One region of the Guptibacillus hwajinpoensis genome, then DNA from elsewhere that is predicted to be linked to it. Evidence: a T-box and tRNA genes for the amino acid it is inferred to sense, from the RefSeq annotation. Region 1 holds a T-box; the other holds one or more tRNA genes.
The links. The T-box of region 1 lies ahead of argS (arginine--tRNA ligase). A T-box ahead of a tRNA ligase gene usually reads a tRNA of that ligase, here a tRNA-Arg.
Positions count from the first base shown of each region.

Region 2: it has a tRNA-Arg gene. The T-box ahead of argS (arginine--tRNA ligase) is inferred to sense a tRNA for this amino acid. The anticodon was not compared.

Region 1 is NZ_CP156674.1:1,579,716-1,583,107, forward strand. Features, by position in the region: gene argS (arginine--tRNA ligase) at 1-1,603, opposite strand, end outside; T-box leader at 1,657-1,872, opposite strand; gene ABFG93_RS08045 (hypothetical protein) at 1,936-2,130, opposite strand; gene ABFG93_RS08050 (hypothetical protein) at 2,328-2,450, shown strand; gene ABFG93_RS08055 (hypothetical protein) at 2,466-2,780, opposite strand; gene ABFG93_RS08060 (YfhE family protein) at 2,918-3,085, shown strand; gene ABFG93_RS08065 (sigma-70 family RNA polymerase sigma factor) at 3,301-3,392, shown strand, end outside.
Region 2 is NZ_CP156674.1:1,965,624-1,969,015, reverse strand. Features, by position in the region: gene ABFG93_RS10260 (SprT family protein) at 1-432, shown strand, start outside; tRNA gene ABFG93_RS10255 (tRNA-Asn) at 611-685, shown strand; tRNA gene ABFG93_RS10250 (tRNA-Ser) at 689-779, shown strand; tRNA gene ABFG93_RS10245 (tRNA-Glu) at 786-860, shown strand; tRNA gene ABFG93_RS10240 (tRNA-Asp) at 915-990, shown strand; tRNA gene ABFG93_RS10235 (tRNA-Gln) at 1,025-1,099, shown strand; tRNA gene ABFG93_RS10230 (tRNA-Lys) at 1,104-1,179, shown strand; tRNA gene ABFG93_RS10225 (tRNA-Leu) at 1,186-1,270, shown strand; tRNA gene ABFG93_RS10220 (tRNA-Leu) at 1,310-1,395, shown strand; tRNA gene ABFG93_RS10215 (tRNA-Arg) at 1,406-1,482, shown strand; tRNA gene ABFG93_RS10210 (tRNA-Pro) at 1,504-1,580, shown strand; tRNA gene ABFG93_RS10205 (tRNA-Gly) at 1,589-1,662, shown strand; tRNA gene ABFG93_RS10200 (tRNA-Ile) at 1,671-1,747, shown strand; rRNA gene ABFG93_RS10195 (16S ribosomal RNA) at 1,915-3,392, shown strand, end outside.

The DNA.
Region 1 (3,392 bases):
GTCTTGCTTGTTTTTGTGATTCATCCTCCAAAATTCGTACCTGTCCATAATACTTATTAAATGAACGCGAGAGATCCAGTACATATTTTGCAACTTGAGATGGGTCGTACTCAGTTGCTGCACGTTCAACTGCTTTTGGAAAACCACGAAGACGAGTGATAACTGGCCATGCCTCTTCATCCTCAATCAATTGAAATGACCCTTCTTGCTTATAATTGGCTTTACGAAGGATAGAGCAAGCACGTGCATTTGTATATTGCACATATGGACCTGTTTCTCCTTCAACACGCAGCATATCTTCTAACGAAAACTCAATATCGTTACGACGATCATTTTTAAGATCATGAAATATGACAGCTCCTACCCCTATTCGTTCAGCAACGAAGTTTTTATCTTCAAGAGATGGATTCTTAGCTTCAATGTTCTGCTGAGCAAGCTCAATAGCTTCATTTAATACCTCTTCAAGTAAAACAACTTTTCCTTTTCTCGTGGACATTTTCTTACCGTCTTTTAGCATCATCCCAAATGTAATATGGTGCATCTCTTTTGCCCATGTATACCCCATCTTCTGAAGTACTTCAAATACCTGTGTGAAGTGAAGACTTTGCTCATTACCAACCACATATAAAGCTTCACTAAAATCATATGTTTCATGACGATAAACAGCTGCTGCTAAATCTCGTGTCGCATACAACGTCGCTCCATCTTTCTTTTTAATCAAACAGGGTGGCAGGTTATCAAGTTCAACAACCATTGCACCTTCTGATTCTGTTAGGAGTTCCTTCTCCTCAAGAAGATCTACCACACGTTGCATCTTATCGTTATAATATGCTTCTCCATTTGTCGAATCAAACGTGATGCCCAATAATTCATAAATTCGATTGAACTCCTGAAGCGACTCTTCTCTAAACCACTTCCATAATTCTACAGCCTCTTGATTCCCTTCTTCTAAAGCTTTGAACCACTTTCGTCCTTCGTCTTCAAGAGAGGGATCGCTTTCAGCTTCTTCATGGAATTTAATATAGAGAGCCAGCAATTCCTTAATCGTGTTTTGACGAATTTGTGCCTCGTTTCCCCACTTACGATACGCTGTAATTAACTTCCCAAATTGTGTCCCCCAGTCGCCCAGGTGGTTAATCCGAATGGGACGATAACCTACCTTTTCACAAATAAGGCCAAGGGCATTGCCTATCACGGTGGAACGAAGATGTCCCATTGAAAAAGGTTTAGCGATATTAGGAGAGGAGAGATCGATTGTTACCGCTCCACCTTCACCAAAATTAGTTGTTCCATAATTACTGCCCAGTTCCTGAATGATTTTCACAACTTCAGATGCTACTGACTTCTTTTCAAGAAAAACGTTAAGATATGGGCCGACTGCCTCGACCTTTTCAAAAATGGAGCTCTGGATTTTCGGAGCCAATTCATTCGCTATTTTGTTTGGGGCCATGCGCATTACTTTCGCAAGATCAAAACAAGGAAATGCATAATCACCAAGATCTTCGTGCTTCGGCTGTTCAATACGTTGAATAATAGATTTGATCTCCATCTGTTTCTCAAACGCTTTGTATAACTCCTCTGCAAATATTCCTTTATAATTCATTACAATTCCTCCTTTATCTAAAGAAATTAACATCAAAAAATCCCCGTCTCTATTATAGAGACGGAGATTTAATCCGCGGTACCACTCTGATTGCCTGCCCAAATAGGGCACACCTGCTTCACTCTGTAACGGAGAGTCCGACTGTCCCTACTTCATTCAGAACAGTATCTTGAAAGTCCGCTTCATGCTAGTTAAGGTTCCAGGCTCCCACCATCCCCTGAATCGCTTTTCCCTTCGGCAGGCACTACTCTCTTTCGCATCGATGATACATATAGTTAGTTATTATTATAGACAATATCTATCAAGATTCAATCCATTTCTTTCAAATTTCACTATAAGAAATTTTGTTCGGATTTAAGCTTTTCTTTTTCTGAATCCGCAAAGCCTTCTTCATACGCTTGACGGTATAAGGATGTCATATACATAGACACCAACTGCTTTACTTTTGGCTCGACGTTGACAACATCCAAATGCTTCATACACCGATCAACAGCTAACTTTTCCTTTTGAACATTTTTAATCGCCACCGTAAAAACCACCTTTCATTAAAAGTATTATAAGTTAACTAAACATATGGTGTACATATATTCGACAAAAATGATCTGTATTCCCCAAAAAAATATACTAACAGTTAGCATACGAGACCATTTAATTGCAATCTATCTATACTTTGTACCTATATCATTTCCTTCACTAATCCACTCAATACCAGTACATAACTTTAATGCTTTATAGCAAACTATACCTTGAAGCATGGGACGAAGAAGAATGGGATGAACAATTTAAAGAACTGGATTTAGAAGCGATAGTAACTGTCGAAATCGCAGAAACCGGTGTTATCAAATAGAATGAGTGCATGCACTCATTCTCGTTCTATTGGTTCCATCTCTTCGATTGTCGGTTCCTTCGCTCCATACCAGGAGTAAGCTACACTATATACTTTTCCTTCATGCACAAGATTCCAGGCCATTTCGTCTTCCACGAGGAGCTCGACCGCCTCCCCTTCACTTTCAGGTTGAACAAACACATAGAAATGATGGTCCGTTTTTTCTTTTTTAATGACTTCTCCACGCTCTATATGTTCTTTATGTACATACGTGTAGCGACCAATTAACAAAACACTCGCGAGCACAACAATACTTGCTATGGTTATATTCATCACTTTCTTTTTACTCATAGTGCCTCCACTTTATTTTCATCGTTAAGTATAAGGTACCACAAACGGGATTTGTTTAACAAAATAATAGCTGTATGTTTAGCTCATTTTTTCGCGGGTACTCCAAATATAAGAGACATCATAAGGAGGAATTACTAATGGCTAAGAATTCTCAATACCAACCAACACATGAAAGAGGATTTTCACTAAGTGACGCTCAAGAGGTTGCTTATACGAAAGAGTTTAAGAAAGCAGATATTGCAGGTGGCATTCGAAAGCCTAAAGTAAGAAGAGCTAAAAACGATAATCCTGATCTACTGAAATAAGGTGACTTTTTTTTATAGTTGCCTTCATCCCCTATTGAATGTTAGTTGATCCACACCTAATCTTACGTTTTGAGATGGGGAATTACTACCCCTAAAATGTAGGATTGACCAAAAGAGGGAGTCATGCCGTTGTGCATGGCTCCCTCTTTTCCTTTACATGTAACTTTTATTAAGAATACGCCGTCTAATGTGTGACTGAAAAAGGCGGTGATACTATGGAGAAAAGCGGATCAGTAGCGAATTTAATCCAACTAAGGGATAAAGAAGATTTGATCGAGGACCTAATGGAGTCTTATGGGGAAAGCTT
Region 2 (3,392 bases), 390 kb from region 1:
CAAATTGTAGAGACCGTATCCGAAAAATGGTTTAGGCTTCCCTTTCGGCACAAAGCTAAATTTAATTCTCGCCTTAGAACCACAGGAGGACGTTATTTATTGAGATCTCATAATCTCGAATTTAACAGAAAGCATTATGAACAGTTTGGTATGGATGAATTGATCGGTATTATAAAACACGAACTCTGTCATTATCATCTTCACATTCAGAATCGGGGATATAAGCATCAGGATCGAGATTTTAAACTTCTTCTCAGTCAAGTAGGTGGGTCAAGATATTGTCAGGTAGTTCCTGGACAAAGAAGAGTTGAAGCGATTAAGCATACATATGAATGTGCCGGTTGTGGCTCAAAGTATAGGAGGAAAAGAAGAATAGATACGTCTCGGTTCGTTTGTGGAAAGTGTAGAGGCGGGTTAGTTAAAATTTCTTGAAACTTCTCATTGACGGTTAGTATGGTATGTGGTAAATTAATAAAGTCTCTTTAAGAGAACATGTCCAAATCAAATAATTAACGGGTTTGAAAAGTTTTAAAATTCTGTTGACTTTGGTTGTTGGATGCGTTATTATATTAAATGTCGCCGATAATGGAGACGGCAAATCACATACTATTCCACAGTAGCTCAGTGGTAGAGCTATCGGCTGTTAACCGATCGGTCGTAGGTTCGAATCCTACCTGTGGAGCCAAACGGAGAAGTACCCAAGTGGCTGAAGGGGCGCCCCTGCTAAGGGTGTAGGTCGCGCGAGCGGCGCGAGGGTTCAAATCCCTCCTTCTCCGCCATTTTATGGCCCGTTGGTCAAGTGGTTAAGACACCGCCCTTTCACGGCGGTATCACGGGTTCGAATCCCGTACGGGTCACCAACATTTTTTAAAACGTTCAACGTGTTTCATCAACATGATATGTAATCAGATAAAGGTCCCGTGGTGTAGCGGTTAACATGCCTGCCTGTCACGCAGGAGATCGCGGGTTCGATTCCCGTCGGGACCGCCATTAATTTAAATTTAATCCTGATTATATAAAATGTTGGGCTATAGCCAAGCGGTAAGGCAACGGATTTTGATTCCGTCATGCGCTGGTTCGAATCCAGCTAGCCCAGCCATGTTGAGCCATTAGCTCAGTTGGTAGAGCATCTGACTTTTAATCAGAGGGTCGAAGGTTCGAGTCCTTCATGGCTCACCATTTATTGCGGGTGTGGCGGAATTGGCAGACGCGCTAGACTTAGGATCTAGTGTCTTACGACGTGGGGGTTCAAGTCCCTTCACCCGCACCAATTCTTTTATAACTTTAAGTTTTCATCAAGTAACGATGTGCGGTTGTGGCGGAATGGCAGACGCGCTAGCTTGAGGGGCTAGTGGGGGAGACCCCGTGGAGGTTCGAGTCCTCTCAACCGCACCAAATATAATATGCGCCCGTAGCTCAATTGGATAGAGCGTCTGACTACGGATCAGAAGGTTAGGGATTCGACTTCTCTCGGGCGCACCATTTCTTATTTCAACAAAATGTCGGGAAGTAGCTCAGCTTGGTAGAGCACTTGGTTTGGGACCAAGGGGTCGCAGGTTCAAATCCTGTCTTCCCGACCATCAATATTGCGGGTGTAGTTTAGTGGTAAAACCTCAGCCTTCCAAGCTGATGTCGTGGGTTCGATCCCCATCACCCGCTCCAATTAAGATGGGCCTGTAGCTCAGCTGGTTAGAGCGCACGCCTGATAAGCGTGAGGTCGGTGGTTCGAGTCCACTCAGGCCCACCATCTTTTTTTAGAAAGTTGTTGACATCAACTAACACATCATGTTATGATGATTTAGTCGCTGAAAACGGCATTGAAAGGAAAATCGATCTTTGAAAACTGAACGAAACGCCATGTAAGTAGTTGTTTCTACGGAAACAAACATTGTTTTAAAAGCTAGATTAAGCTTTCTATCGGAGAGTTTGATCCTGGCTCAGGACGAACGCTGGCGGCGTGCCTAATACATGCAAGTCGAGCGGAGATTTGGGAGCTTGCTCCCAAATCTTAGCGGCGGACGGGTGAGTAACACGTGGGCAACCTGCCCTGCAGACTGGGATAACTCCGGGAAACCGGAGCTAATACCGGGTAATACATCGCACCGCATGGTGTGATGTTGAAAGTTGGCCTCTGGCTAACACTGCAGGATGGGCCCGCGGCGCATTAGCTAGTTGGTAAGGTAATGGCTTACCAAGGCGACGATGCGTAGCCGACCTGAGAGGGTGATCGGCCACACTGGGACTGAGACACGGCCCAGACTCCTACGGGAGGCAGCAGTAGGGAATCTTCCGCAATGGACGAAAGTCTGACGGAGCAACGCCGCGTGAGTGACGAAGGCCTTCGGGTCGTAAAGCTCTGTTGTTAGGGAAGAACAAGTACCGTTCGAATAGGGCGGTACCTTGACGGTACCTAACCAGAAAGCCACGGCTAACTACGTGCCAGCAGCCGCGGTAATACGTAGGTGGCAAGCGTTGTCCGGAATTATTGGGCGTAAAGCGCGCGCAGGCGGTCCTTTAAGTCTGATGTGAAAGCCCACGGCTCAACCGTGGAGGGTCATTGGAAACTGGGGGACTTGAGTGCAGAAGAGGAGAGTGGAATTCCACGTGTAGCGGTGAAATGCGTAGATATGTGGAGGAACACCAGTGGCGAAGGCGGCTCTCTGGTCTGTAACTGACGCTGAGGCGCGAAAGCGTGGGGAGCAAACAGGATTAGATACCCTGGTAGTCCACGCCGTAAACGATGAGTGCTAGGTGTTGGGGGGTTCCACCCTCAGTGCTGAAGTTAACACATTAAGCACTCCGCCTGGGGAGTACGACCGCAAGGTTGAAACTCAAAGGAATTGACGGGGGCCCGCACAAGCAGTGGAGCATGTGGTTTAATTCGAAGCAACGCGAAGAACCTTACCAGGTCTTGACATCCTCTGACAATCCTGGAGACAGGACGTTCCCCTTCGGGGGACAGAGTGACAGGTGGTGCATGGTTGTCGTCAGCTCGTGTCGTGAGATGTTGGGTTAAGTCCCGCAACGAGCGCAACCCTTGATCTTAGTTGCCAGCATTTAGTTGGGCACTCTAAGGTGACTGCCGGTGACAAACCGGAGGAAGGTGGGGATGACGTCAAATCATCATGCCCCTTATGACCTGGGCTACACACGTGCTACAATGGACGGTACAAAGGGCAGCAACACCGCGAGGTGAAGCGAATCCCATAAAGCCGTTCTCAGTTCGGATTGCAGGCTGCAACTCGCCTGCATGAAGCCGGAATTGCTAGTAATCGCGGATCAGCATGCCGCGGTGAATACGTTCCCGGGCCTTGTACACACCGCCCGTCACACCACGAGAGTTTGTAACACCCGAAGTCGGTGGGGTAACCTTTATGGAGCCAGCCGCCGAA